4 regions of the Sphingomonas sp. GW821-FHT02B09 genome follow, and region 1 is predicted to be linked to each of the others. Evidence: predicted binding sites of a transcription regulator. Region 1 holds the regulator's gene; each other region holds the start of a gene.
The links. The regulator LexA, encoded in region 1, represses DNA repair genes until DNA is damaged. The targets are predictions, from matches to a motif close to GTTCCNCNCTTGTTCT.
Positions count from the first base shown of each region.

Region 1 (7,304 bases):
GCGGTCAACGTCGGCAGTGCGACGCTGCCGCGCACGATCGTGCCAGAGGATGCCGGCCTGCCGCGCCATCCGCTCGCCGCGATCCGCGGCGGCGACCCTGCCTATAATGCCGCCGCGCTGCGTCGCCTGCTTGCCGGCGAGGCGGGCGCCTATCGCGACGCGGTGCTGCTCAACGCCGCCGCCGCGCTGGTCGTCGCCGGCCACAGTCCCCATCTCACCGCCGGCGCGCACGCCGCCGCGGCCGCGCTCGACGACGGCCGCGCGGGCGCGCTGCTCGACCGCTGGATCGCCTACCGATGACCATTCTCTCCCGCATCATCGAAACCAAACGCGCCGAGGTCGCCGCACGCAAGGCGACGACCAGCCTCGCCGATCTCGACGCACGCATCGCCGCGGTGACCAAACCGCGTGGCTTCCGCGCCGCGCTCGACGCCAGGCCGGGCCATGCACTGATCGCCGAGATCAAGAAGGCGAGCCCGTCCAAGGGCCTGATCCGCGCCGATTTCGATCCCCCCGCCCATGCCCGCGCCTATCAGGCGGGCGGCGCCGCCTGCCTGTCGGTGCTCACCGACGAGCAATGGTTTCAGGGCTCCGACGACTATCTCATCGCCGCGCGCGCCGCCTGCGACCTGCCGGTGATCCGCAAGGATTTCATGGTCGATCCGTGGCAGGCGACCGAAAGCCGCTCGATCGGCGCCGACGCGATCCTCATCATCGTCGCCGCGCTCGACGACAACCAGATGGCGGAGATCGAGGCATCGGCGCGCGACTGCGGCATGGACGTACTGGTCGAGGTGCACGACGCGCACGAACTCGACCGCGCACTGAAACTCAAATCGCGACTGATCGGGGTCAACAACCGCGACCTGCGCGACTTCACCGTCGATTTCGCCCGCACCTACGAACTGGTCGACAAGGCCCCCGCCGGCTGCACCTTCGTCGCGGAGAGCGGGCTCGAGACGCGCGCCGATCTCGACGCGATGGCCGCACACGGCGTGCACTGCTTCCTGATCGGCGAGGCGCTGATGCGCGCCGACGACGTCGAGGCCGCGACCCGCGCGATGATCGGATGAGCGGCCTCACCCATCTCGACGCCGATGGCGCCGCGCATATGGTCGACGTCGGCGACAAGGCGGCGACCAGCCGCCGCGCCGTCGCCACCGGCCATATCGCGGTCGCCGCGGATGCGCTCGCCGCGATCCGCGACGGTGCGGCGAAGAAGGGCGACGTGCTCGCCGTCGCCCGCGTTGCCGGCATCATGGCGGCGAAGAAGACCGCCGAGCTGATCCCGCTCTGCCACCCCCTCCCCCTCACGCGTGTCACGCTCGACCTCGTGCTCGACGAGGCGGGCATCACCGCCACCGCGCTCGCCGCGACCGACGGCAAGACCGGTGTCGAGATGGAGGCGCTCACCGCCGTGTCGGTCGCGCTGCTGACCATCTACGACATGGCCAAGGCGATGGACCGCGGCATGACGATCACCGGCATCCGCCTGCTCGAAAAGGCCGGCGGCAAGTCCGGCGACTGGCGCGCCTGACGCGATGGCCTTGCTGCCGATCGCCGAGGCGCAAGCCCGCCTGTTCGCCTCGGCGGCCCCAATCGCCGTCGAAGAGGTGCCGCTCGCTCAGGCGCACGGACGCTGGGCCGCCGCCGACGTCGCCGCCCACCGGACGCAGCCGGCGACCGATCTGTCGGCGATGGACGGCTATGCCATCCGCTTCGCCGACCTCCCCGGTCCCTGGACGCTGATCGGCGAAAGCGCCGCCGGCCGCCCCTTCGCCGGCGCGGTCGGCCCAGGCGAAACGGTTCGGATCTTCACCGGCGCGGCGATGCCCGCGGGCGCCGACACGGTGATGATCCAGGAGGAAGTCGCCGCCGACGGCACGGCAATCCGGCTGACCGGCGAAGGTCCGCCGACGCACGGCCGCAACACCCGCCGCCGCGGCCTCGATTTCACCACCGGTGGCCGGCTGATCGCGCAGGGCGAGCGGCTGACCGCCGCGCGGATCGCGGTCGCGGCGACCGGCGGCGTGGCGACGATCGCCGTCCACCGCCGCGTGCGGGTCGCGATCTGCGCGACCGGCGACGAACTGGTCGAGCCCGGCCGCGGCGCCTCGCCCGACGCGCTCCCCGAATCGAACCGCGCGATGCTGGCGGCGCTGCTCGCCGACCTGCCGATCGAGTTGATCGACCTCGGCATTCTCCCCGACGATCTCGGCGCGTTGCGGGACGCCTTCGCCGGTGTCGAAGCCGATTTGCTCGTCACCACCGGCGGCGCTTCGGTCGGCGACCACGATCTCGTCCGTCCGGCGCTCGAGGCCGCCGGCGGCAGCATCGATTTTTGGCGGATCGCGCTGCGCCCCGGCAAGCCGATGATGGCGGGCCGGCTCGGCGACACGATCCTGCTCGGCCTGCCCGGTAATCCGGTGTCCGCATTCGTCACCGCGTTGCTGTTCGTCAAACCGCTGGTCGCGCGCCTCGCCGGCGCCGCCGACCCGCTACCGCGCACGACGATGACCATCCTCGGCGAGGACCTGCCCGCGAACGGCCCGCGCACCGACTATCTGCGCGCCGAGCTGCGCGACGGTCGCGCCTTTGCCTCGACCATCCAGGACAGTTCGATGCTCCTCACGCTCGCCCGCTCGCACTGCCTGATCGTGCGGCCGGTGGACGCGCCTGCCGCCAGTGCGGGCGACTCGGCAGAAATCCTCGTCATCGCTTGACGCGCGCTATCCTGTTCCCTAGAAGTTCCGCGTCTGTTCCGACGGGGAAGGTCCGCTCATGCTCACGCGCAAGCAACACGAGCTCGTTTGCTTCATCAACGACCGGCTGGAAGAAACCGGCATCTCGCCCTCGTTCGAGGAGATGAAGGAAGCGCTCGACCTGAAATCCAAATCGGGCGTGCATCGCCTGATCAGCGCGCTCGAGGAACGGCATTTCATCCGCCGTCTGCCCAACCGTGCCCGTGCGCTCGAAGTGCTGCGCATGCCGGAACGGTCGGAACGCAAGCCCGCGCCGGCCGCCCCGGCCGTGCCCCCTGCCAAGACCGGCAACGTCCGCCCCGCGGCGACGCCGGCCAACGACGTCATCGAAATCCCGCTGCACGGCCGCATCGCCGCCGGCGTGCCGATCGAGGCGTTCGAGGGAAGCTCGATGCTCGCGGTGCCGGCCGCTTTGCTCGGTTCGGGCGAACATTATGCGCTGGAAGTATCGGGCGATTCGATGGTCGAGGCGGGCATTCTCGACGGCGACTATGCGCTGATCCGCCGGACCGAAGTCGCCCGCGACGGCGAGATCGTCGTCGCGCTGATCGACGACAGCGAGGCGACGCTCAAATATTTCCGTCGCGAGGGCGCGATGGTCCGGCTCGATCCGGCCAATCGCGCCTATGAACCGCAACGCTACGTGCCCTCGCACGTCCGCGTGCAAGGCAAATTGTCGGGCATCCTGCGCCGCTACGATTGAGCCGCCGGCGGGATCGCATATGGGCCTCCATGTACGCCCAACGCTTTCCACCCTCTCTCGGTCACCCCGGACGTGTTCGAGACCTCTGCGAACGTCATCCCAGTGCTCCTGCGAAAGCAGGAGCCCAGGAGTCCGGAACGCCATACGCCGTTGTTCTGCTTGGCTCTGGACTCCTGCGTCCGCAGGAGCACTGGCGGACTTTCACGGGGCACCCCATCGACGCTTTCTATGGTGCTCGCCCGTCACCGCCGGCATGACCCGCACGGCAGCGAACCACGGATGCGCATCCGCGTCGCGCCGCACCGTCCGCACCTCGCCACCCGCGAAGGTCACCGCGACCCCGCCGGTCCGCCGCAGCATCGGCGCGTCCAGCCGGAGCCAGCGCGGCCGGCACGCCCGCGGCAGATGGCGTTCGCTCACCACCACATCCGCACGCGCACAGGCCGTCGCGAGATCGTCGCGGTTCACCGGATACAGGCTCCGCGTCGCCAGCACCCGCCAGCGCCGCCCGCCCGCATCCACATCGACCGCACAGGCATCGCGCGTGCAGCGCGCCGCCGCCTGCTCCCCCAATAGCATCCCCGCGTCGGCGCCGCCGTTTTCGGCGAGCATGTCCCGCGTATAGTCCCCGGCCCGATCACGCAGCAGCGCCAGCCCGCCGCCGACACGCACCGCCATATGCCGCCCGTCGCCCGTCACCAGCAGGTCGGGCGCGGGCGTCAGCCACGTCCAGCCCGCACCGATGACGAGCGGTACCACGCCGAGCCGCCGCCACCGCGTCCGCCACAAAGCCAGCCACAATCCCCCCGCCACCAAGAGCGCAAACGCCGCCGCCGGCATCGACGGCAGCGCAAGCGACGATCCCGGCGCAGCGGCGACCGCATGCGCGAGGACCAGCAACAGGCGTAAGGCGACATCGGTCGCCCACCAGACCGGCCCGCCGCAGCCCAAGGCGTCGAGCAGCAGGGCGAGGGCCTCCAGCGGCATCACCACGAAGGTGGTGAGCGGGATGGCGACGATGTTCGCCGCCGCGCCGTAGAGCCCCGCTTTGTGGAAGTGATAGACTGCGATCGGCATCAGCGCCGCCTCGACGACCAGCCCGGTGAGCAGCAGCGACACCAGCGATCGCAGCACGCGAGCCATTCGCCCCTCCTCGCGCGGCGCGAACCATGATTCGACACGCGGATGCTCGTGCAGCGCGACGATCGCCGCGATCGCCGCGAAGGACAGTTGGAAGCTCGCGCCGGTCACCGCCTCCGGCCAGACGAGCAGCACCGTCATCGCGCCCGCGGCGACCAGCCGCAACGTCACCGCCTCGCGCCCGAGCACCAGTGCCCCCAGCACCAGCAGCGATGCGACGCAGGACCGGATCGTCGGCACCTGACTGCCGGTGAGCCAGGTATAGCCGATCGCCGCCAGCGCTCCTGCCGCCGCCGCGACCAGCGGCAACCGGACGCGGATCGCCAGCCACGGCCACAAGGCGAGCAGCCGCATGACCAGCAGCATCGTCGCACCGACGGCTGCGGTGATGTGCAACCCGCTGACCGACAAGAGATGCGCGAGGCCGGCACGGCGCATCGCTTCCGAATCGTCCGGGGTGATCGCACCCTCGTCACCGGTGGCAAGCGCGGCCGCGATCCCGCCGCGGCTGCCGTCCAGCCGGGCGGTGATATGATCGGTCAGCCGCGTCCGCAGGCCACCCCCCGCCGGGGCGGGCCGGATCACCGTCACCGGCGCGAAACCACGCCCGGTCGCGCCGATACCCGCGAACCACGCCACCCGTGCGAAATCATAGGCGCCGGGCACCGCGGCGTCGGGCGGCGGCATCAGTCGCGCCCGCAGCCGGACGACCGCACCCGCCCCCAGGTCCGCCGGTACGTCCGCCGCGGCGAGATTGACCCGCAGCCGCGTCGGCAGGCCCTGGCCGGCGTCGGCGCGGATCGTCAGCCGCATCAGTCCGCGCGCGATCAACGGCTCGGCCCGCTCGACGCTGCCGCGTACCACCGCGACGACCGGGCGTGCGAGCACCGGTTCGGCGACCCGCTCCGCCCGCCACCAGATCAGCGCCAACCCGGCGGCGACGGCCACGGCACCGAGCGCGACGACCCGCGCAGCCCGGTCGCCGCGTGCCAACCCGATGGCGGCGAATGCCACGGCGGCGCACAGCAGCAGCGTCGTCGTCCACGTCCGCGGATCGGGCAGCACGAACCACGCCGCGATCCCGCCACCGAATGCCACCGGCAGCCACAGCACCAACTGATCGCGTTCCGCCTCCAGCCATTCTTCGATACCGACGCGCAACCGTTCCATGGCGCGGGGCATTTGAAGGCGCAGAAGCCGCGTGCTAGGGCCCGCGGCGGCCGCTCCGGCCGTCACGTCTCGAACCTTGGGAGCAAGCGCGGTTGAGCGCCACGAACGATAATCCTGCGACGATCGTCACGCGCTTCGCGCCGTCGCCGACCGGCTATCTGCATCTCGGCGGTGCGCGCACCGCGCTGTTCAACTGGCTCTACGCGCGCCATCATGGCGGCACGTTCCTGCTGCGCATCGAGGACACCGATCGCGCCCGCTCCACCCAGCCGGCGATCGACGCGATCCTCGGTGGGCTCAAATGGCTCGGCCTCGACTGGGACGGCGACGCCGTCTTCCAGTTCGCCCGCGCCGACCGTCATGCCGAAGTCGCGCATCAGATGGTCGCCAGCGGCCATGCCTATCGCTGCTACATGACCGCCGAGGAGATCACCGCCCAGCGCGAGGCGGCGCAGGCGGCGAAGCAGCCGCTGCGCATCCGCTCGCCGTGGCGCGACGCCGATCCGGCGACCGCACCCGCGGGCCAGCCCTTCGTCGTCCGCCTCAAGGCGCCGCGCGACGGCGCGACGACGATCGAGGATCGCGTCCAGGGGTCGGTAACCGTCCAGAATGCCGAACTCGACGATCTGATCCTCCTGCGCTCGGACGGGACGCCGACGTACATGCTCGCGGTGGTGGTCGACGACCATGACATGGGCGTGACGCACGTCATCCGCGGCGACGACCATCTCAACAACGCCTTCCGCCAGCTGCCGATCTACAAGGCGAACGGCTGGCCCGAGCCGATCTACGCGCATATCCCGCTGATCCACGGCACCGACGGCGCCAAACTGTCGAAGCGTCACGGCGCGGTCGGCATCGAGGCCTATCGCGACGAATTGGGCATATTGCCGGAAGCCTTCGACAATTACCTCCTGCGCCTCGGCTGGGGCCATGGCGACGACGAGATCATCACCCGCGAGCAGGCGACCGAATGGTTCGACCTCGCCGGCGTCGGCAAGAGCCCGTCGCGCTTCGACCTCAAGAAGCTCGAGAACCTCAACGGTCATTATATCCGCGCCGCCGACGATGCCCGTCTTGCCGCGCTGATCGCGCCGATCGGCGGCTATGCCGACACGGAGTTGCTGACCCTCGCGATGCCGGTGCTCAAGGCCCGCGCCGCCAACCTCAACGAATTGAGCGAGGGCGCGCGCTTCCTGTTCGCCCACCGCCCGCTCGACCTCGATCAGGCAGCTTCGGACCTGCTCGGCGGCACCGCACCCCAGCTTCTCGCTGCACTGCACGCCGCGCTTGACGCGGTGCAGCAGTGGGATCAGGAGGCTCTCGAAGCAGCGGTACGGCAGGTCGCCGAGGCCCAGGGCGTCAAGCTCGGGCAGGTCGCCCAGCCGCTCCGCGCCGCTCTCACCGGGCGCAAGACATCGCCCGGAATCTTCGACGTGCTCGCGCTTCTCGGCAAAGAGGAAAGCCTCGGCCGGATCGCGGACCGAATGGCAGTCTGATAGGAAGGACAACGACATGACCGACGCCGC
Region 1 covers NZ_JBWKVV010000001.1:982,185-989,488, forward strand. Annotated here, with positions in the region: gene trpD (anthranilate phosphoribosyltransferase) at 1-300, shown strand, start outside; gene trpC (indole-3-glycerol phosphate synthase TrpC) at 297-1,073, shown strand; gene moaC (cyclic pyranopterin monophosphate synthase MoaC) at 1,070-1,537, shown strand; gene AC07U4_RS04530 (molybdopterin molybdotransferase MoeA) at 1,542-2,723, shown strand; gene lexA (transcriptional repressor LexA) at 2,782-3,465, shown strand; gene AC07U4_RS04540 (ComEC/Rec2 family competence protein) at 3,667-5,775, opposite strand; gene gltX (glutamate--tRNA ligase) at 5,868-7,274, shown strand; gene AC07U4_RS04550 (citrate synthase) at 7,291-7,304, shown strand, end outside.

Region 2 (7,304 bases), 460 kb from region 1:
GCGATCGTCGACATGCGCGAATGCCATATCCTCGCGCCCGCCTTGTTCGCGGTCGTCGCCCCGTTGCGCACCCTGCTCCAGAAGCTCGGCTTCAAGCGGCGCGGCGACGTCCACCTGACCCTGTCCGACCAGGGGCCGGACGTTATGGTCACCAACCTCACCGCCGACGGCCTCGCCGCCGCCGAGGCGATCACCAGCTTCTGCGAACGCCACGCCATCGCGCGCTTCACGCTTGACAGCGGCATCGGCGCCGAGACCCGCTGGGAGCCGCAACCGGTGACGATCACGCTCGGCGGCCATCCGGTGCCGCTGCCCCCCGCCGCATTCCTGCAGGCGACGCAGGAGGGCGAGGACGCGCTCGTCGCCGCGATGCGCGAGGCGACCAAGGGCGCCGCGACGATCGCCGACCTGTTCGCCGGCCTCGGCACCTTCACGCTCGCATTGCCGGCACGCGTCTACGCGGCGGAGGGCGCGCGCGACGCGCTCTTCTCGCTCAAGGCGGCGGCGGGCAGGGGCCAGCTTCCCGTCTTCACCGAGCACCGTGATCTCTACCGCCGCCCGCTGACGGTGGCCGAGCTCGACCGGTTCGACGCGATCGTCATCGATCCGCCGCGCGCCGGCGCCCGCGAGCAGGTCGAGGCGCTCGCCGCCTGTCAGGCGAAGGTGATCGGCTACGTCTCGTGCAACCCGTCGAGCTTCGCCCGCGATGCGAAATTGCTCATCGACGGCGGCTGGCGGATCGACTGGGTCCAGCCCGTCGGCCAGTTCCGCTGGTCCACCCACGTCGAACTCACGGCCCGCTTCGTGCGGTGATTTCACGCGAAGACGCGAAGACGCAAAGAGGTTCCGCCAAGGGGCGACCGAAGCGACCGGAAGACAATGCGCCGCATGGGGAACGCGCCCCAGCTATCCCGATCGCAACACCTTCGCGTCTTCGCGTCTTCGCGCGAAACCATCATCGGCCTGAAAAGAAGAATGGTTCACGCGGAGGCGCGGAGGCGCGGAGATGTTGCGCCCGCGGCCAGATCAACGATCGTCGCCAGCTCCCGCTCGCGGCAGCCACAAACGCCAACGTCTCCCGATCGCGCAACTTGCGCCAAGGGCGGGATCTCCGCGCCTCCGCGCCTCCGCGTGAACTCAATATACCGCTGACACGAAGAATAGCCCGTCCGGCGGCGCGTTGAGCCCCAGACGCGCCCGGTCCCGCGCCTCCAAAGCAACCCGCACGTCGTCCACCGACCAGCGCCCCATACCGACCAGCGCCAGACACCCGACCATCGAGCGCACCTGATGGTGAAGGAACGACCGCGCCGCCGCGCGTATCGAGATCCGTTCACCCGCCCGCGTCACCGACAGCCGATCGAGCGTCCGCACCGGGCTGTCTGCCTGACAATGCGCCGAGCGGAATGTGGTGAAGTCGTGCCGCCCGACCAGCACCGCCGCGGCCGCCGCCATCGCGTCGGCATCGAGCAGCTGCGGCACCTGCCACGCCAGCCCCGCCTCCCAGGTCAGCGGGCTGCGCCGGTTGACGATGCGATAGTCATACGCCCGCCCCAGACACGAAAACCGCGCATGCCAGTCGTCCGCCACCACGACGCAATCGAGCACCGCCACCGGCGCCGGCCGCACCCGCGCATTGAGCGCCTCCATCAACCGGAACGGCGCGAAATCCTTGGCGATGTCGACATGCGCGCGCATCCCCAGCCCGTGCACCCCGGCATCGGTCCGCCCCGCCGCATGCACTGCGGTCCGCTCGCCGGTCACCGCGAACACCGCCTCCTCAAGTGCTTGCTGCACGCTCGGTCCGTGCTTCTGCCGCTGCCAGCCCATGAACGGCCGGCCGTCATATTCCACCGTCAGCGCGAACCGCGTCAAAGCTGCATACCCGATCGCACCGGAAAGCCGCGCAGCAACTCGGCGGTGCTGGTCACGCCGCGCCCGGCGCGCTGCACCAGCGTCGGCCGGATCGCGCCGTCGCCGCAGGCGATCGTCAGCGCATCGTCCACCGTCGTCCCCTCGCCGCCAGGGAAGCTGAACGGCAGCACGTCCGCGGCGAGCACCTTGACCCGCTCGCCCGCGATCTCGAACCACGCCCCCGGCGCCGGGTGCATCGCGCGCACCAGCCGCTCGACCTCGACCGCGCTGCGCGTGAAGTCGATCCGCGCCTCCGCCTTGTCGATCTTGCTGGCATAAGTGACGCCCGCCTCGGGCTGCGCCACCGGCGGATGCGCGTCCAGATCGCCGAGCACCGCGACCATCAGCCGCGCGCCCAATGCCGCCAGCTCGGCGGTCAGCTCGCCCGCGGTCTTGCGATCGACCGCCACGCGCCCTTCCAGCCGCACCGGCCCGGTATCGAGCCCCGCCTCCATCTGCATGATGCCGACCCCGGTCTCGGCATCGCCGGCGAGGATCGCGCGCTGCACCGGCGCCGCCCCGCGCCAGCGCGGCAGCAGCGAGCCATGCACGTTGAGACACCCCAACCGCGGCGCCGCCAGCACCGGCTTCGGCAGGATCAGCCCGTACGCCGCCACCACCGCGACATCCGCGTCCAGCGCCGCGAACGCCGCCTGCTCCTCCGCGCCCTTCAGGCTGACCGGATGCCGCACCGCAATCCCGAGCGCCTCGGCGCGCTGGTGCACCGGCGAGGCGACCGTCTCGCGCCCGCGCCGCCCGCCGGGGCGTGGCGGCTGGCTATAGGCCGCGACGACGTCATGCCCGGCCGCGACCAGCGCCTCCAGCGTCGGTACGGCGAAGTCGGGGGTTCCCATGAAGATGATCCGCATGGCCTGCCTTCAACGCGCTGGCGGGCGGCGGCGCAACCCCCTATCTGTTCCGTCATGGCCTCTCCCGAAATCGAAGCCCTGACCCAGGCGCTCGCGCGCCTCCCCGGCCTTGGCCCGCGTTCGGCGCGCCGCGCGGTGCTGCATCTGCTCAAGAAGCGCGAGGCGGCGCTCGGTCCGCTGCGTGCCGCGCTCGAGGCGGTCGACGAACGGCTCGAGACCTGTGCCACCTGCGGCAACGTCGACACCGCCAACCCCTGCGCGATCTGCGCCGACTCGCGCCGCGACCAGCGCTCGCTCTGCGTGGTGGAGGAAGTGGCGGACCTGTGGGCGCTCGAGCGCTCGCGGCTGTTCCCCGGTCGCTTCCACGTCCTCGGCGGCCGGCTGTCGGCGCTCGAAGGCATCCGCCCGGAGGATCTCGCGATCGACGCGCTGGTCACGCGCATCGAGGCGGGCGGCATCGACGAGGTCGTCCTCGCGATGAACGCGACGCTGGAGGGCCAGACCACCGCGCATTACCTCGCCGACCGCATCGAACGCTTCCCGGTACGCGTGACCCAGCTCGCGCACGGCCTGCCGGTCGGCGGCGAACTGGATTATCTCGACGAAGGCACGCTCGCGCAGGCGCTGCGCGCGCGGCGTCCGGTCTGAATTCCTCCCCGTGCCGGGGGACGATTACGCTCGAACTTGACGCCAAACCCCTCGCCACCTAGCTGACCGGGCATGGCAGTCCTCCCCATCGTCGAAGTCCCCGATCCGCGCCTGCGCCTGATCTCCAAGCCCGTCGAGCAGGTCACCGACGAGACGCGCGCCTTCGTCCGGGACATGATCGACACGATGTATGACGCCAACGGCATCGGCCTCGCCGCAATTCAGGTCGGTATCGACAGCCGCATCCTCGTCATCGACCTGCAGGACGAGAAGGACGAGGAAGACAAGCCGATCAAGGCGCCCCACGCCTATATCAACCCCGAAATCCTCTCGGTCAGCGAAGAGACGAGCAGCTACAACGAAGGCTGCCTGTCGATCCCCGAACAATATGCCGACGTCGCCCGCCCGGCGAGCTGCCGCGTCCGCTGGCTCGACGAACAGGGCGAGCGCCACGAGGAAGAGCTCACCGGCCTGCTCTCGACCTGCATGCAGCATGAGGTCGATCATCTCAACGGCGTGCTCTTCATCGACCATATCAGCCGCCTGAAGCGCGACATGGTCATGAAGAAGCTGGCGAAGATGCGCCGCTAAGGCATTTGCCAAGTCCCCCTCCCTGAAGGAAGGGGCCGCGCCTTGGTAGCCTCTCGCATCCCGTCTGCCGTATTTAGGGACTGTCCTCCCCCCGACGTTCGATCTATGTTCCTCGCCACGACAAGACTGCCGGCGCGGTTTGCCGGCCGCCAAAGGGAATGAACGTGGACCTGACGATCGTCATCATCGCCATCCTCGCGCTGGCCGCTGGCCTGCTCGTCGGCGCGCTGCTCGCCAACCGCAAGGCCGGCAGCCTCGCGGCCGATCTCGCCGTGGCGCAGAGCAAGGCCGCCGACGCCGAATTGGTCGCCCGCGCCCGCGACGCCGTCGAGCGCGAGCGCAACGAGGCGATGCGCGACCTCGCCGCGCTGCGCGCCCAGTCGGAGGACCGCGCGGCTACCCTCGACGCGCTGCGCGACGAACTCGCGACGATCCGCGCCGATCGCGACGCCGCCCGCACCGCGCTCGCCAGCACCGGCGCGCAGGTCGAGGCGTTCGAAGCGCGCCTGCTCGACATGCGCGACGCCAAGGAGCAGATGGCGGCGCAGTTCAACGACCTCGCCAACAAGGCGCTGACCGACGCGCAGAAGGCGTTCCTCGACCGCGCCGAAGCGCGCTTCCGCCAGTCGGAGGAACTCGCCGGCACCAACCTCAAATCCTTGCTCCAGCCGGTCAACGACCGCCTTGCCCGTTACGAGGAGGGCGTCGCCAAGGTCGAGGCCGAGCGGCGCGACGCCTTCGGCGATCTCAAGGGCCAGATCGAACAGATGCGGCTCGGTCAGGAACGCGTCTCGGGTGAGGCGGCCAAATTGGTCAACGCGCTGCGCAACGCCCCCAAGGCGCGCGGTCGCTGGGGCGAGCAGCAGCTCCGCAACGTGCTCGAAACCTGCGGCCTCGCCGAACATACCGATTTCGCGATGGAGGTCAGCGTCGCCGACGGGGAAGGGGGCCGCCTGCGCCCCGATGCGATCGTCCGCGTCCCCGGCGGCAAGTCGCTGATCATCGACGCCAAGGTCTCGCTCAACGCCTATCAGGACGCTTTCGGCGCGGTCGACGAGAGCGAGCGCCATATCGGACTCACCGCGCATGCCGCCTCGATGCGCGCGCATATCAACGGCCTGTCGGCAAAGGCCTATTGGTCGCAGTTCGACGATACGCCCGAATATGTCGTGATGTTCGTTCCCGGCGAGCATTTCCTGTCCGCCGCGCTGGAGCATGATGCCGGTCTGTGGGACTATGCGTTCGACAAAAGGGTGCTGCTCGCCACGCCGACCAACCTGATCGCGATCGCGCGCACGGTGGCGGCGGTCTGGCGGCAGGAGAAACTTGCGACCGAAGCCCGTGCCATCGGCGCGCTCGGCAAGGAACTCTACGACCGGCTCGCAAAGGCCGGCGAGGATCTCCGCAAGGTCGGCGGGGGCCTCACCACCGCGGTCAACAATTACAACAATTTCGTCTCGAGCTTCGAAAGCCGCGCATTGGTGTCGGCGCGCAAGTTCCGCGATCTCAATATCGAGCCCGGTGCGCGTGAGATCGGCGTCGCGGAACCCGTCGAGGCCCTGGCGCGCTACGGCGAGGAAGCGCTGCGCCTGCCGGATGCGGCGGAATAGAGGAGCGGGCGATGAAGGGCATGCATCATGGCGACGTCATCATGGATCACGAGGGCAGGCTGTCCGGCATGGTGGCGGGCGACGTGATCGTTCGCTCTGGCTGCGATGTCCGGATCAGCGGCATGGTCGCGGGAGACGTCTATGTCGAGGCCGGCGCCCGGGCGCGGATCAGCGGCATGGTGTCCGGCCGCATTATCGACCGCGGCGGCGCGATTCGGGTCAGCGGCATGGTCGGAGGCTAGGCCGATCGGCAAGGCGTTGATGCGGCGGCCGAACCCGGCGCTGCTGTCCTACAGGGGACCGTGGTGGTACCCGAATGGCTCTTTTTGATCGTCGCAGATATCGGAATGATAGGGCTCTCGATCGTTTCGATTAAGGCGTCCAACTCGTCCATGTTCGCTGCCCGGCAAGACGCGAGGATGAGCCCTAGCCGAGCTGCGCCAGCACCTCATAGGCCATCACCGCCGTCGCCACCGCGGCATTGAGGCTGTCCGCCTTGCCCAGCATCGGGATCTTGACCAGCAGGTCGCACGCCGCGGCATAGTCGGCCGGCATCCCCTGCGCCTCGTTGCCGGTCAGCAGGAAGGTCGGTGCCGCGTAGCGCGCCGCGCGATAATCATGCTCGGTGTCGAGGCTCAGCCCGACGAGTTGCCCCGGCCCCTCGCGCAGCCAGCCAAGGAACGGCGCCCACTCGCTTCGCACGACGGGAATGGTGAACAGCGCCCCCATACTGGCGCGTACCGCCTCGACCGAAAAGGGATCGACGCATTCGCCGATGAGGATCAGCCCGCCGGCGCCGACCGCATCGGCGGTGCGCAGGATCGTGCCGAGATTGCCGGGATCGCGCAGCCGCTCGGCGACCAGCCAGATCTTGGCCGTGGTTCGATCGAGATCGGCGAGCGTCCGGTCGAACTCGTCGAACACGCCGACCACCGCCTGCGGATTGTCCTTGCCCGACAATTTGGACAGGATGTCGGGCGTCGTCTGGATCGACTCGCCGCCCGCCATCTCGACGTCGATCGACAGCGCATGGACCAGCGGATGATCGGCATTCCCCGCGGCATAGAACAGGATGCGCGGCAGCCGCCCGGTCTCGCGCGCCTCGGTAAGGATACGCAGCCCCTCGGCCATGAACTGGCGCGCGCCGCGGCGATGGCGCTTGTCGCGCAGCTCGCGGGCATATTTGACGAGCGGGTTGGAAAAGGCGGTGATTTCACGGGGCATGGCGCGTCGGCCTTCGCGCTAGCCGAAGGCTGGCGCAAGGCGAAAACGACGCGCCCGGCCGGCGCGGCATCGGCCGCGTCCGACGACGCGGCTTTGCCGCGGCGCCACCGCCGTCAATCTTCGCCGAACTTCGCCTCGACCAGCTCGCACAGCGCGCCGACCGCCGCCTCGGCGCCGTCGCCGCTCGCGCTGATCGTGATCGAATCGCCCTTGGCGGCGCCGAGCATCATCAGCCCCATGATCGACGTGCCGGTCACCGCGCCGTCGTCCTTGCGCACCCTGACCTCGACCGGCTGGGTCGAGGCGAGCGTGACGAACTTGGCGCTCGCCCGCGCGTGGAGCCCGCGCTTGTTGTTGATGAGGACGGTGCGGGCGATCTCGTCGCTCACGCCGCCGCCTCGCCGAGCACTTCGGAGGCGACCGAGATATATTTGCGCCCCGCCTCGCG
Region 2 covers NZ_JBWKVV010000001.1:522,974-530,277, forward strand. Annotated here, with positions in the region: gene AC07U4_RS02320 (class I SAM-dependent RNA methyltransferase) at 1-813, shown strand, start outside; gene truA (tRNA pseudouridine(38-40) synthase TruA) at 1,138-1,875, opposite strand; gene fmt (methionyl-tRNA formyltransferase) at 1,872-2,783, opposite strand; gene recR (recombination mediator RecR) at 2,838-3,431, shown strand; gene def (peptide deformylase) at 3,504-4,022, shown strand; gene AC07U4_RS02345 (DNA recombination protein RmuC) at 4,181-5,632, shown strand; gene AC07U4_RS02350 (hypothetical protein) at 5,644-5,874, shown strand; gene AC07U4_RS02355 (TrmH family RNA methyltransferase) at 6,059-6,856, opposite strand; gene AC07U4_RS02360 (HPr family phosphocarrier protein) at 6,970-7,245, opposite strand; gene AC07U4_RS02365 (PTS sugar transporter subunit IIA) at 7,242-7,304, opposite strand, start outside.
Region 2: a site for LexA is predicted at 4,119-4,134, ahead of AC07U4_RS02345 (DNA recombination protein RmuC). Genes of this name have one in related genera too.

Region 3 (7,304 bases), on a different contig from region 1:
TCGCGCGCGTCGCGGACGATCTGCGCCGGCGCATAGAAGCCCATCGGCTGCGCGTTCATGAGCGCGGCACAGAACACGTCGGGATGATGATGCTTCATCCAGCTACTGGCGTAGGAAATTTTGGCGAAACTTGCCGCATGGCTCTCCGGGAAACCGTAGGAGCCGAAGCCCTCGAGCTGACGGAAGGTGCGCTCGGCGAACTCCCTCGGATAGCCGCGCTCGACCATCCCCTCGATCAGCTTCTCGCTGAAATGAGAGACGCCGCCCGTGAATTTGAAGGTCGCCATTGCCCTTCGCAGCTGGTCCGCCTCGGCCGGCGTGAAACCCGCGCCGACGATCGCGACCTTCATGGCTTGTTCCTGGAACAGGGGCACGCCGAGCGTCTTTTCCAGCACGGCGCGTAGTTCCGGCCGGGGATATTCCGGTTTCTCCAATCCCTCGCGCCGGCGCAGGTATGGGTGAACCATGTCGCCCTGGATCGGACCCGGCCGAACGATCGCGACCTGGATGACAAGATCGTAGAAGCGCCGCGGCTTCATCCGCGGCAGCATGCTCATCTGCGCGCGGCTCTCGATCTGGAAAGTCCCAAGCGTGTCTGCCTTTGAGATCATAGCGTAGACGTCGGGATCGTCGTCCTGCAGGTCCGCCAGCCCGACGCGGAGCCCCTTATCCGCCTCGAGCATATTGAAGGCTCGGTTCATGCAGCCAAGCATGCCCAATCCTAGGACGTCGACCTTCATGAATTTCAGCGCATCGATGTCGTCCTTATCCCACTCGATGATCTGGCGGTCTTCCATCGCAGCTGGCTCAATCGGAACCAGGTCGTCGAGCCGGTCATGCGTCAGCACGAAGCCGCCTGGGTGCTGAGACATGTGCCTCGGAACGCCAATCAACTTGCGCGCAAGGTCCAGCGTCAGGCGTAGTCGACGATCGCCGATATCGAGGTTCAGCTCCTCGACCTGCTTTTCGCCCACGCCGTCGGCCGACCAGCCCCAGACCAGGCCGGCGAGCGAGGATGTTAGATCCTCCGGAAGTCCAAGTGCTTTGCCCACGTCACGCACGGCACCGCGCGCGCGGTAGCGTGTGACGACGGCCGTCAGCGCGGAGTGGTTGCGGCCGTAGGTTTCATAGATCCACTGGATGATCTCCTCGCGGCGTTCATGCTCAAAGTCGACGTCGATATCGGGCGGCTCACGCCGCTCGCCTGAGACAAAGCGCTCGAAGAGCAACTCGTGCTTGATCGGGTCGATCGACGTCACGCCGAGCACGAAACAGACGCAGCTATTGGCGGCTGAACCGCGTCCCTGGCACAGGATTCCTCGCCGGCGCGCTTCACGCACGATCGCGTACACCGTCAGGAAGTAGGGCGCGTAGCCAAGCTCACCGATCAGCCGCATCTCATGGGCAATCTGGTCGGTATAGGCCTGCGGCACGTTGCCATCGAACATCCGGTCGACAGCTTCATCCGCCAAGCGCTGCAGTGCTTCGTGAGCGGTCAGCCCGTCGATGAGCTTCTCGTGCGGGTATTGGTACTGGAGCTCGCCGAGGTCGAACGTGCAGATGCGCGATATGTCGACGCTGGCCTGCAGCGCGTCGGGGTAGGCTCGGAAGCGTCGAACCATTTCGTCGGGCGATTTCAGCGCGCGATCAGCATTGACCTCTCGCCGGTAGCCGAGCTCGTCGACGGTGCATTTCTCGCGCACGGCCGTCACCACGTCCTGCAGCAGCCGTGCCTCAGGCGAGTGGTAGAGCACGTCGCCGGTGACGACTGCCCGAACGCCGGCACCGCCCGCCTGACGCGCCAAGGCATCGATCCGCACCGCGTCCCCCGGCCGACGTCGTTGGAACAGCGCCATGTAGCCGCGCCGTCCGTAGATCGCCTTCAGGTCCCTCAGCGCGTCAAGGTTCTCCTCGTCTGCCTCATGGGGCAGCAGGATCGCCACGACGCCTTCGGACCATGGTTCGAGGTCGTGCCAGTGGAGGAGGCATCCGCCCTTCCCTGCCCGCTTTTTCCCCACGGTCAGCAGTCGCGTGATGCGCGACCAGGCGGGGCGGTTGGTGGGATAGAGCAGCAGGCGACGGCCGCAGGATAGATCGACGCGCGTTCCTGCGATCGAGCGGACGCCTGTGGCTTTCTGCGCCTCCCACGCGCGCACGACGCCGGCGACCGTGCCGATGTCGCTGACGCCGATCGCTGGATATCCAAGCAAGGCCGCAGCCGCGAACAGCTCCTCGGGGCTGGACGCGCCGCGGAGCAGCGAGAAGTGCGTCAGCACCTGAAGCTCGACATAGTGGGTCATCCGAAGACCCCGTGCATCCACCAGGACAGGTCGCCGGTATCATCCTCGAACCCGTCACCGCGGCGGAATACCCAGTACCGGCCGCCTGCATCGTCCTCGACCCGGTAATAGTCGCGAACGGCCCATATCTCCGCGTCTCGCCGCCACCATTCGCCGTGAACGCGCTCGGGGCCATCGCCGGCGACGACCTTATAGACCGTTCCCCGCCACTCGAAGCGTCGCGGTGGCTGGTCGGGCATCAGCGCGATAACCCGGTGCAGCGGCTCTGGACGCGCGAAAAGACGCACCGGACGTTGCCAAGCGGGCCAATCACCCGGCAGGACATTTGGGTCGGAGTGGGCGACGGCCCGCTCCGGCACATGGCTAGCCACCGGGGCGATGCGGAAGACCGATTGCATCCCGATCCGGCCCGCGATCACGTCGACCAGGCGTGCGGGATCGCGCACAAGCGTCTCGCCCGCCAAGACGGCCCCTAGATCTACTGCATCAAGCGGCTCGGTATGCGGTGCTACCATCGTAAATTGCTCGAGGCCCCAGCCCGGGTCGATGCGCTCGATACGCAGCTTCAGCAGCCGCAGCAGGTGCGAAACCTCCCTTGTCGGCCGCGATGTGCCGATCGCGACAATCTGTTCGGTACCGTCGACGCGCATTCCCGTCAGGCGCAGCGATCGAGCGCCAAGTCCCCTCGCCTGCAGCACCTCGGCAAGGTCCCCCAAGAGATCCGACATGACCTTCTCGATCGCGTCGGCCGTGCTGATCGGTTCGAGCAGCCGGCGCTCGACCGCCGGCACCTCGGGGTCGTCTCGAGGCGTAATAGGCTCGGCGATACCGCCTAGCGCCTGATCGAGACGCGTTATCGCCGGCAAACCAAGTCTACGTGCCAGCGGACCGCGCGCGACCGGCAGCAGGTCCGCGACACGCTCGAACCCGAATTTGCGCGCGGCCGACAGCGCGGTCGCCGACAGGCGCAGCGCCGCGATCGGCAACGGGCCTATTGCCTCGACCGTGCCGTGTGGATCAACGCGCGTCAGCTCGCCTTTCCCGAACCGCGCTAGGGCATGTGCGGCGCCTGGCGTGTCAGCGACAGCCACGCGAGCGGTGAAGCCTGCCCGCCTGCAGAAGGCCAGGAGACGGCGACAGAAGCGCTCCTCTCCGCCGTGGAGATGATCGCAGCCGGCGAGGTCTATCCAAAGGCCATCCATCGGCGTCACCGCGGCGACCGGCGACCAGCGCCGGACCGCTAGTAGTGCAAGGCGATCGAGCAGCGCCGCGTCTGCTTCGGGTTCGGCCGGACGGAAATCGAGATCCGACACAAGCGCGCGAGCATGGGTCGCGGCCATGCCGGCATGGATCCCCAACGCCTGCGCGCCCGTGCAGGCGGCGATCACCTCCTCGCGACGACCGATCTTACCGATCAGTGCAAGCGGGGCGTGATCGACGGGTGTCGCTGCGGTCGGCGCGCTTCGCATAGTGAGCGCAGCCGCCTTGTAGGGGTGGCTCGCCGCCTCCGACCGTCGGCCGAGCTCGCGCATGGGTGGCTGTGCATGGACAGGCAGCGACGCAATTTGTGCCTCCACCTCTTCACGCGATTGCGCACTGGTCCGCGCCCAACGGGCACCAGGACGCCAACCGCCGCCCCGCGGCACCGAGCAGGCGCCGGGATCGTCGTCAACCGGTAACTGGAGGGGCGGGCGCTCAGGCGGCCGCGAAGCGGGCCGTTCCAACCGTCTCAGCCGTTCGATGGCCAAGTTCGGTAGGAACAGCGAGACAACCCGTCTCATCGCTGGCCTCCAATATCAGGGAAAAGCCCTCACCTCCGCGCTGTCGCGCGAGTTCGATCGACCACCGCGCTCTCCCTACACCCGCGACATCCAACCGCGCCGAAGGCGCGGAGCCGATCCGCCAGCGCGTCCACGCGGCAGATGGCTCGGCGAATGGATCCTCGTCGCGTTTGCGTCGACGGCGCATCAGCAAGATGGGCATATCGGCTTCAGCCGCGACCAGCTGCAGGCGGCGCGTGGCAACCATAGATACCTTACTCGCGTCCGCGACGATCGCCGACGGCGTGCCGTCGCGCGCAGCGTCCTCGATCACGGCGAGCAGCGTGGCATCGTCGGGTGTGCGCGCGTAGATGACGCTTGCAGCCGTGAGACCCGCCTGAGCCAGCCCCGGTGCGTAGATATCGGGCCGGCAGCTTGCCCAAAGCACTAGCCCGCCGGCGTTCGCAGCCTCACGGGCCGCAATTCCGGCCAGGAACAGCGTCGTCGCCGCGTCGTCGACCAATGCCCCGGATTGGGCGGTCGCTTCGTGCAACGCCCCGGCACGTAGCCCCCCTGCCCCGAGCCGATTATCTATCTCATCAATGCCGAACGGCAGCACACGATAGTCCGTGACCGGCGTGGCGATCGTCCGGAGATGCGCTATGCTTGGCGCGAAGGAATCGAGGGCGGCGGACATCGTGTTCTAAGACTCTACTCGTTCCCTTTATGTTCCGTTAATGCGATCAGTTGGTCAAGCGCCGATCGTCTCAGCTCGTCGTGTTGAAACGGAACGCAGGCGATACGAAGAGGCAACAGACGGTGAAATTCCGCTTCCCAAGACTCGTCGCGTGACTCATAGAAATACGATGCCGATCCGCGCCGAAAACCGCTGGCTCTATCCGATCGACTGGCAGCAGCTGTCAGGCGCCATCCGGTTCGAGCGTGCTGGCCGGCGCTGCGAGCAATGCCGTCGGCCGCACCTTCGGCGCGTCGCGCATCTTGGCGATGGACGCTGGTGGGATGCGGAGTCGTCGTGCTGGCGATCGGACCATGGCAAGCGTGTCTCGATGAAGGCCGGCTTCACGCTTGCGAGCGTGCGGATGACGTATGTCGTCTTGGCGTGCGCGCACCTCGATCATGATCCGGGCAACAGCACGCCGACGAACCTCCGCGCGCTCTGCCAACGCTGCCACATGATCCACGATGCGGCCGAGCATCGCTGGCAGCGCTGGTGGAATGCGTTCCGGGTGCGCGCGCTGCGCGACCTGTACGAGGATCCACGCATCACCCGCGAGCGACACGCTGCGCGCTAGAGGTCGATGTTCCGGCTCTTCATGGCGTCAGCCGCGAGGTCGGCGATCGGCCCTACCCCGCCGACTGCCTCATAGATCACAGTGACGTCGTGGTCCTCGAGCTTGTCGAGCATCAGCGCAACCGCCCGGGTGTTGGCGTCATCCAGCACGGTCTTTGTGTCTTCGCTCGTCATGGGTAAGGATCCCGCTCGTTTTTCTAGGGAGCATGAATAGCATGAACATCAGCGAGCTGGCCAAGGGCGTCGCCACGTCGACGGGATCGAACGAAGCCGACGCCAAGAAGGCGATCACGGCGGTTTTCGATCAGATTGCGGATGCGGCGGCAAAGGGCGACGAAGTTTCCATTCCTGGGTTCGGCAAGTTCGCCGTCAAGGATCGGCCGGAGCGCCAGGGCCGTAACCCGGCGACCGGTGAAGCCATGACGATTGCGGCGTCGAAGAAGGTGTCGTTCACCGCCGCCAAGGGCCTGAAGGACAAGCTCTGACGATCACGCGCCGGCGACCGATCGCCGGCGCCCACAGGAGGCGCGGATGTGCAATCGGTATAGGCTGACGGCGAAGCAGGCCGAGGTGGCGGCGACGTTCGGCATCCGCCCTCCCTACGAGGTCGATGAGACGTTCCCAACTGGCGATATCTTTCCGACCGGGAAGAAGACGCCGTTCTACGGCGCCGTCGTCGTGCAGGACGGCGACGATCGGCGGATTGAGCGCATGGAATGGGGTGTGCCGACGCATGTTCCTAGCAAGCGCGATCCAGCTGTGAAGCTGACCAAGTACGTGACCAACGTGCGCAATCTCACCTCCAGCTTTTGGCGATCGATGCTGACCACGCCGGCGAGGCGGTGCCTTGTGCCGGTTACGTCATTCTCCGAGTACGGGTTAGCTCCTAGTGAGGATGGCAAAAAGCCGCTGCACTGGTTCGATGTCCCAAGCCGTCCAATCTTTGCATTCGCCGGGATCTGGCGGCCAACCGAACGGGGCAATGCCTTCGGGTTTTTAACCACAGAGCCAAATGCGGTCGTCTCACCGATTCATCCGAAAGCCATGCCGGTGATCTTGCATGACCACGACTATCTTCGGTGGCTTTCCGCTCCCTGGGACGATGTCGTTGAGCTCGTAGGACCTTATCCATCGCAGCTCATGAGCGTCCACGACTAGCTAACTGGCGCTGACCGAAAAGGTCTGCCATGCTCTCGTCTCATGATGCCCGAGCCGGCTACCCCGCATCGAAATTCGTTGGGCTACACAGTAAACAACGACGCCCGCAGATATGAGGCAGGCGCGAAGATCGTTTGGGGACAAAGTCCAGATGGCTCGTTCGTCTCGATCTCTGATGCCGCTAGTGGTGTCCAGCCCGACCTTCGTTGTGATTGCGGCTCCTCGCTAGTTGCTAAGAAGGGCGCGTTACTCGCGCATCACTTTGCTCATGCGGCAGGAGCAGTCGCATCGTGTCAGAAAGCTAAGGTCGGCGCACTCGCACGCTTTGTCATTGATGTTCTAGGACCATCATCATTGCTACTATTGCCCAGGCGCAACGTCGAGCAACCTCCAATCACCGTCGACATAGAGGAGGTAGTCCCCCTTGATGGTCCGGTGATGGTGGTCTGTAAAAAGGGCTCGCGAAAACTTAAGCTATACATTTCGGCATCAACATCACAAAAGGCTTTTATTGAGAGGATGTCGCATATGGACGGGCCTTCGGCTATCCTTATTGATATCACCAAGTTGCGAGGCAGGGATGATATGGCGCTGCGCAACGGTATCCTTAACTTCGCGCCGCGTAAGTGGCTCCACGACGCACGCCCTGCAAAGCCGGCACGGACCGCTGATCACCCGGTTGCTACTGATCCTTCCGGCGAATTGGAACGTCGTATCGTTCCCCATCGCCAGCAAACAGGCTTCAAGGATGTTCCCTTACCGTCGCCGCCCTCG
Region 3 covers NZ_JBWKVV010000005.1:126,377-133,680, reverse strand. Annotated here, with positions in the region: gene AC07U4_RS18725 (error-prone DNA polymerase) at 1-2,300, opposite strand, end outside; gene AC07U4_RS18720 (Y-family DNA polymerase) at 2,297-3,832, opposite strand; gene AC07U4_RS18715 (ImuA family protein) at 3,996-4,757, opposite strand; gene AC07U4_RS18710 (hypothetical protein) at 4,927-5,373, shown strand; gene AC07U4_RS18705 (hypothetical protein) at 5,370-5,546, opposite strand; gene AC07U4_RS18700 (HU family DNA-binding protein) at 5,588-5,857, shown strand; gene AC07U4_RS18695 (SOS response-associated peptidase) at 5,904-6,530, shown strand; gene AC07U4_RS18690 (hypothetical protein) at 6,573-7,304, shown strand, end outside.
Region 3: a site for LexA is predicted at 4,778-4,793, ahead of AC07U4_RS18715 (ImuA family protein). Genes of this name have one in related genera too.

Region 4 (7,304 bases), 280 kb from region 1:
TCGAATGACGGCCAGCGCTCGTCCACTGCCGGCAGTCGTCCTGCGCGCGCGGGCGCCCGCCCGCCGCGTGGCGATGCGCCCCGGAGCGGAGGTCCCGCCGGCGGCCGCGGTTCGCCGCGTCCCAAGACCCCCGGCGGCACGCCACGTGGCGCGCCGAAGGGCGGCCGTCGATGAGGGTGATCGCCGGCCAATGGCGTGGCCGCCCGCTCGTCGCGCCCAAGGGCGACGCCACCCGCCCCACCGCCGACCGGACGCGCGAGGCGCTGTTCTCGATGCTGACCAGCCGGCTCGGCAGTTTCGAGGGGCTTGCCGTCGCCGACCTTTTCGCCGGCTCGGGCGCGCTCGGCATCGAAGCGCTGTCGCGCGGTGCCGCCTCGTGCCTGTTCGTCGAACAGGACGGCGCGGCGCTCGACGCACTCAAGGGCAATCTCGCCAAGCTCGGCACCCGCGCCGACGTGCGGGCCGGCTCGGTGATGGGGCTCGGTCCCGCACCGGCGGCGCTCGACCTCATCATGATGGACCCGCCTTACGGCACCGGCGCCGGCCTCGTCGCGCTCGACAAGCTGGCGCGGCTCGGCTGGGTTTCGCCGGCGACCTGGGTCAGCATCGAGACCGCCAAGGCGGAAGAGATCGCCCCGCCCGGCTTCACCGTCGATGCGACCCGCGCTCATGGCAAGGCACGGCTGACGCTGCTGCGGCAGGCGTAGCGCCGTTACGCCGCGGGCCGTCCCCGCAACAGCGCCAGCCCACCCAGGCTGAGCAGCCCCGCGCCGACCAGATACAGGCCGATCCACCCCAGGCCGCGATGCGCCAGCGCCTCTGCGGCGATCGGTGCGACCGCGCCGCCGAGGATGCCGCCGAGGTTGAAGGTCATCGACACGCCGGTATAGCGCACCCCCGCCGGAAACAGGCTCGGCAGCCACCCGCCGAGCGGCCCGTAGGCGAAGCCCATCACGAACAAAGCGAAGGCGAGCCACAGGAAGACGACGAAGAGCGAGCCTGCGCCGAGCATCGGCCCCATCGCGAGGCCCGCGGCCATGCAGCCGAGAAACCCGATCACCAGCATCCGTCGCGCACCGGTGCGATCGGCGGTGACGCTGGCGACGATCACCCCGGCGGCGAGGAACAGGATTGCCACCAGTTCGACCGCCAGCATCGCTTCGCGTCCGTATCCCAGCGTCTTGGTCCCGTAGCCGAGCGTAAAGGCGGTCGCGAGATAGAAGAGCGCGAAACAGGCGATCACCCCGCCCGTCCCCGCCAGCACCGCGCGGCCATGGTCCAGCATCAGCGTCGCGATCGGCACCTTGGGCAGCGCCTCCGCCTGCTCCGCCTCGACGAACGCGGGCGTCTCGGTGAGCTTCAGCCGCACCCATAGCCCGAGCACGACCAGCACCGCGCTGACCAGAAACGGCAGCCGCCAGCCCCACGCCCGGAACTGCGCCTCGTCGAGCGCCAGCCCGAGGATGAGGAACAGTCCGTTCGCCATCAGGAAGCCGACCGGCGCACCCAGCGGCGGGAACATCCCCCAGGTGTTGCGGCGGTGCGGCGGTGCGTTCTCGACCGCGAGCAGCGCCGCCCCGCCCCATTCGCCGCCGAGCCCGAACCCCTGCCCAAGCCGCAGCAGGCACAGCAGCAGCGGCGCGACCCAGCCGACCTGATCGTAGGTCGGCAGGAAGGCGATCGCGACGGTCGACCCGCCCATCAGCATCAGGCTGGCGACGAGCGTCGACTTGCGCCCGACGCGGTCGCCGAAATGACCGAACACGATCGCGCCCACCGGCCGCGCGATGAACGCGAGGCCGAAGCTGGCGAAGCTCAGCATCTGCTGCGCGGTCTTGCTCTCGGCGGGGAAGAACAATTCGCCGAACACCAGAGCGGCGGCGGTGGCGTAGATGTAGAAATCGTAGAATTCGACCGCGGTGCCGACCAGGCTGGCGGTCAGGATGCGTCGGGCGGAGGCGGGCGCGGGCGGCGTGGCGGACGGCGAACTCATGCCGTCACTCTAATCGCGAAAAAATCGTCGCGGGCAACAGTTGTGAAATCCGTTCGCAACAATCCACGCCTAGAGAGAGAACGTCGCTGCTCCTCTCCCCCTGTGGGTAGCGACGTGTCGGTCGCCTCCCCTGTCGGCCGACCCTCCCTGAACTACGGGGCGGTCGCTTTGCGGCTGCCCCGATTTTTCATGGACTTGACCGCTTGTCGCAACGCGCCGGCAAGCGCGGCGCCGCCGAGCGAAATCCTTATTCCGAACGATCGGCGTCGTGCAGACCGGCGAGTCGCACGTCGCCCGCCCGTGCCGCGAGCTGGCGCGTGCCGTCGTCGCGAATCTCCCTGACGCAGCGCAGCGCGTCGAGTCGCATCTCCAGCGTCGCACCATTGGGGATGCATGCCGCGCGCGCCGCGCGGACGATGCGGCCTTGCAGCGACCGCCGGCCCGATTCACTGTGCAGGTCGAGCCCCTTGGCCGACACCTTGACCTGCACCGGCTCGCGCTCCGCGGCGATGGCGGCGCCCGGAACCGCGGCGAACAGGCACGACAAGGCGACCGCCGCGATGGCGGCGTGATGCGACGTCTTCATGATGACACTCCTGCAAATCGGACTCGCCGCAGCGGGCCGGCTCGATCCCCGCGCGCCTCCCGGGCGCCGGCTGGACGAAGCCGACCATTCCGCCGGCGGGGTCGCCCTAGCAGTCGGTCGTTACGCATGCGTTACATACCGGTGTCGCCTTGATGACGACCGGTGGCCGATCGGACTTGCCCGCTCGCGCGCCGTTCCCTACCTGTTCGCCGGTGACCGATCTTAGCGCCCCCGCCAACGCCTTGCAGGACCCGCCCTATCTCAAGGGGCTCAACCCGCCGCAGCGCGACGCGGTCCTAACCACCGAAGGCCCGGTGCTGATGCTCGCCGGCGCCGGCACCGGCAAGACCGCCGCGCTCACCGCCCGGCTCGCGCATCTGCTGTGGACGCGCAAGGCGTGGCCGTCGGAGATCCTCAGCGTCACCTTCACCAACAAGGCGGCGCGCGAGATGCGCGAGCGCGTCGGCCGGCTCGTCGGCGACGCGGTCGAGGGCATGCCGTGGCTCGGCACGTTCCACGCGATCGGCGCCAAGATGCTGCGCCGCCACGCCGAGCTGGTCGGGTTGCAGAGCAATTTCAGCATTCTCGACACCGACGACCAGCTCCGTCTGCTGAAACAGCTCATCCTGGCCGCCGATCTCGACGAGAAGCGCTTCCCCGCGCGCAGTCTCGCGGGGCTGATCGACGACTGGAAGAACAAGGGGCTGGTGCCCGCCGACATCGATGCCGGCGAAAGCGAGCGCTATGCCAACGGCCGCGGCGGCGAACTCTACGCGCAATATCAGGAGCGGCTGCGCGCGCTCAACGCCTGTGATTTTGGCGATTTGCTGCTCCACATGCTGACTGTGCTCAAGACCTATCCCGAGGTGCTGAAAATGTACCAGGAGCGGTTCAAGTACATCATGGTCGACGAATATCAGGACACCAACGTCGTTCAGTATCTCTGGCTGCGGCTGCTGGCGCAGGCGCGCAAGAACATCGCCTGCGTCGGCGACGACGACCAGTCGATCTATTCGTGGCGCGGCGCGCAGGTCGAGAACATCCTCAAGTTCGAGAAGGATTTTCCGGGCGCGAAGGTGATCCGGCTCGAACAGAATTACCGCTCGACCCCGCATATCCTCGGCGCCGCCTCGGGCGTCATCGCCAACAACGGCGGCCGGCTCGGCAAGACCTTGTGGACCGAGCTCGACGCGGGCGAGAAGGTGCGCGTGCTCGGCGTCTGGGACGGCCCCGAGGAGGCGCGCCGCGTCGGCGAGGAGATCGAGGCGGCGCAGCGCAGCGGCAAGAGCCTCGACGAGGTGGCCATCCTCGTCCGCGCGCAGCACCAGACGCGCGAGTTCGAGGACCGTTTCATCGCGATCGGCATGCCCTATCGCATCATCGGCGGCTTCCGCTTCTACGAACGCGCCGAGATTCGCGACGCGCTCGCCTATCTGCGCATCGTCAACCAGCCGTCCGACGACCTCGCCTTCGAACGGATCGTCAACGTCCCCAAGCGCGGGCTCGGCGACAAGGCGCTCGCCAAGATCCACCAACTCGCGCGGATCGAGGGCATACCGCTGACCATCGCCGCGGCGCGCATCCTCGACACCGACGAACTCACTCCGCAGGCGCGCCGCGCGCTCGGCAACCTCGTCGGCGACATCGCCCGCTGGCGCGACATGGCGCGCGACCTGCCGCATGCCGAGCTCGCCCGCCAGTTGCTCGACGAGAGCGGCTATACCGCGATGTGGCAGGCCGAAAAATCGGTCGACGCCGCCGGCCGTCTCGAGAACCTCTCCGAACTCGTCCGCGCGATGGAGGAATATGAATCGCTCGGCGCCTTCCTCGAACACGTCAGCCTCGTCATGGACAAGGAGGGCGGCGTCCAGGACCCGCAGGTGACGATCATGACGATCCACGCCGCCAAGGGCCTCGAATATGACACCGTCTTCCTCGTCGGCTGGGAGGAGGGGCTGTTCCCGTCGCAGCGCTCGCTCGACGAGGGCGGCACCAAGAGCCTCGAGGAGGAACGCCGCCTCGCCTATGTGGCGATCACCCGCGCGCGGCGGCGCGCGACGATCCTCCACGCCGCCAACCGCCGCATCTATGGCCAGTGGACGTCGAGCATTCCCAGCCGCTTCGTCGGCGAACTGCCGCCCGAACATACCGACGCCGAGACGACGATGTCGGGCGGCGAGAGCCTGTGGCGCGCGAACTGGAGCGAACGCGCCGACCCCTTCGCCGACGTCGGTCGCGGCACCGGGCGCGGTCCCGGCTGGCAGCGCGCGGCGGGCAGCGGCTCGGGCTTTTCGACCGCCCCGACGCGAGTCGTCGAAAGCCGGTCGAGCGCGGTCAGCATCGGCAACAAGGGACGCAGCGACCTGTCGGTCGGCCTGCGCGTCTTCCACCAGAAGTTCGGCTATGGCGCGATCGCCGAGATCGAAGGCAACAAGCTCGAGATCGACTTCGAGGCGGCGGGGCGCAAGCGCGTGATGGACAGTTTCGTCACGATCGGGTGAGGGTCGTTCAGGAACCGCCAAGGTCGGATCGGATTATGCTCGTTGCGGACCCGACTCCACGGGTCCCTTAGAGGATCATCCCGATGTTCAGGTCCCTTCTGCTGTCCGCCGCGGTCTGCGCGAGCCTCGCCGCGACCGCCCCGGCGATCGCCCAGTCCGCCGCCGACGATGCCCGCTTCGCCGCCGCGCAACAGCGGTTCGATGCCGAGATGGCGCGCTACCGTTCCGAATTCGACCGCTATCGCGCGCTGCGCGGCACGCCGGGCCCGGGCGGCTATCGCCAGGCGCCGGTGCCGGGCGGCTATGACGACCAGCGTTACGACGATCGCGACGACGACCGGTACGAAAACGGCTACGATCCCGCCCGCTATTATCGTCCGGGCGCGCAGGAGCGCGTGCTGAGCCCCAACGACCGCGTCTATGCGGGCAATGACGGCCGCTATTATTGCAAGCGCAGCGACGGCACGACCGGCCTCATCGCCGGCGGTGCGGCGGGCGGCATCCTCGGCAACGTCATCGACGGCGGCCACAGCCGGATCGTCGGCACGTTGCTTGGCGGAGCGGTCGGCGCGCTCGCCGGCAAGGCGATCGACCAGAATCAGGCGCAGGTGCGCTGCCGCTGAGCGAGCGGCGGTCGAACGGTCAGGCCCGTTCGACCGCCATCAGCGTCACGCCGGCATATTTCTCGGCTTCGGGCTCGAACAGGCTGCTCGGTGCGAACGCCTTGTCGGTCAGCGTCGGCTCGCCGAGTCCGTCCATCTTGAACGTGCCGACCTTCTCCTCGCGCGGCGGCTTGCCGTCGCGCTCCACCGTCACCGCGTCGACGTAGATCTCGCCATGGCGCGTGTAGAGAATATGCGGCGCGATCGTCACCGTCCCCTTGTTGTAGGTGGCGGTCACGGTCAGCAGGCGCACGATCGCTTCGAACATCGTCGGCACCGGTCCCGTCGGTGCGGCAGTCGCGGCTTCGGTCTGGGTCATCGGCGGCACCATAAACGTTCGTGTTGCGTCGCAGCAAGAACGCTTTGCCGTTAACGATGTTTCACGGCCGGCGGATCGCCCCGCCGGCCGCCGTCCGCCTTAGCGATAGACGGTGAAACAGCGCCGCTGCGGTCCGTAATAGCCGCGATGCACACGGCAGACGACGCGGCCGCGACCATAACCGCGGCCATAGCCCCGCCCGTAACCGCCGCCATAACCCCGGCCATAGCCATAACCGCGACCACGATCGTAACCGCGCCCGTGGAATCGCGGACCATCACGCCAGCGGCGGTCGTCGCGCCGGTCGTAGCCGCGGTGATCGTACCCGCGGTCATAGCCGCGATCGTAGCCGTAGCGCTGCGCCTCGGCGGGCGCGGCGGTCATCAAGGTGCCGGCAGCGAGCGCCGCGGCGCTGAACAAAGCAATGAGCTTCATGGGGTTACTCCTCACACGCCCGACATCGGGCATGTCCGCACCATGGCGTGGGCGCCATGCATGCGATCTGAACCCGCGGTTGTGAAAATGTCAGGATCGCTGCCCCGCCACCCCGTCAGGGCAGGCGCACCGTCAGCCCGTCGAGCGCCGCGGTCAGCCGCACCTGGCAGGCGAGGCGACTCGTCCGCGACGCGGCGGGGACCAGATCGAGCAGGTCCTCCTCCTCCTCGCGCGCCGCCGGCATGCGGGCGAAATCCTCCGCGGCGATGACGACGTGGCAGGTCGCGCAGGCCATGTCGCCGTTGCACGTCCCTTCGAGCGGATGGCCATCCGCCTGCGCGAGATCGAGCAATCGGGCGCCCTCGGCGCCTTCCGCCTGTCGGCTGCGGCCATCCGGATCGACGAACACCACGCGAATCATGCCATCCCCCCCTGCCGCGCCGCTGCCGCGACGATGGCCGCCAGTCCGTCCCGCAGCGCGTCCTCGCCGGTATAGCGCCCGAAACCGAGCCTGATACTCGACCGCGCCTGCGCCTCGGTCAGGCCGAGCGCGCGCAGCACGTGGCTCGACCGGCTCGAGCCGCTCGCACACGCCGATCCCGCCGAAAGGGCGAGATCGCGACAGTCGCTCATCAGCCGTGCCACGTCGAGCCCGTCGCGTCGCACGTTGAGATTACCGCGATACCGCCGCGTCACCGACCCGTTGACATCCCATCCCGCCAGCGCCGCGGTCGCGATCGCCCAGAGCCGATCGACATGCGCCGCATCGGCCGCAGCCCGCTCCGTCATCAGCTGCGCCGCGGCACCG
Region 4 covers NZ_JBWKVV010000001.1:704,888-712,191, forward strand. Annotated here, with positions in the region: gene AC07U4_RS03155 (pseudouridine synthase) at 1-174, shown strand, start outside; gene rsmD (16S rRNA (guanine(966)-N(2))-methyltransferase RsmD) at 171-707, shown strand; gene AC07U4_RS03165 (MFS transporter) at 713-1,993, opposite strand; gene AC07U4_RS03170 (UrcA family protein) at 2,241-2,579, opposite strand; gene AC07U4_RS03175 (ATP-dependent helicase) at 2,792-5,080, shown strand; gene AC07U4_RS03180 (glycine zipper 2TM domain-containing protein) at 5,164-5,703, shown strand; gene AC07U4_RS03185 (hypothetical protein) at 5,723-6,061, opposite strand; gene AC07U4_RS03190 (hypothetical protein) at 6,161-6,496, opposite strand; gene AC07U4_RS03195 (2Fe-2S iron-sulfur cluster-binding protein) at 6,612-6,917, opposite strand; gene AC07U4_RS03200 (cysteine desulfurase family protein) at 6,914-7,304, opposite strand, start outside.
Region 4: a site for LexA is predicted at 2,773-2,788, ahead of AC07U4_RS03175 (ATP-dependent helicase). Genes of this name have one in related genera too.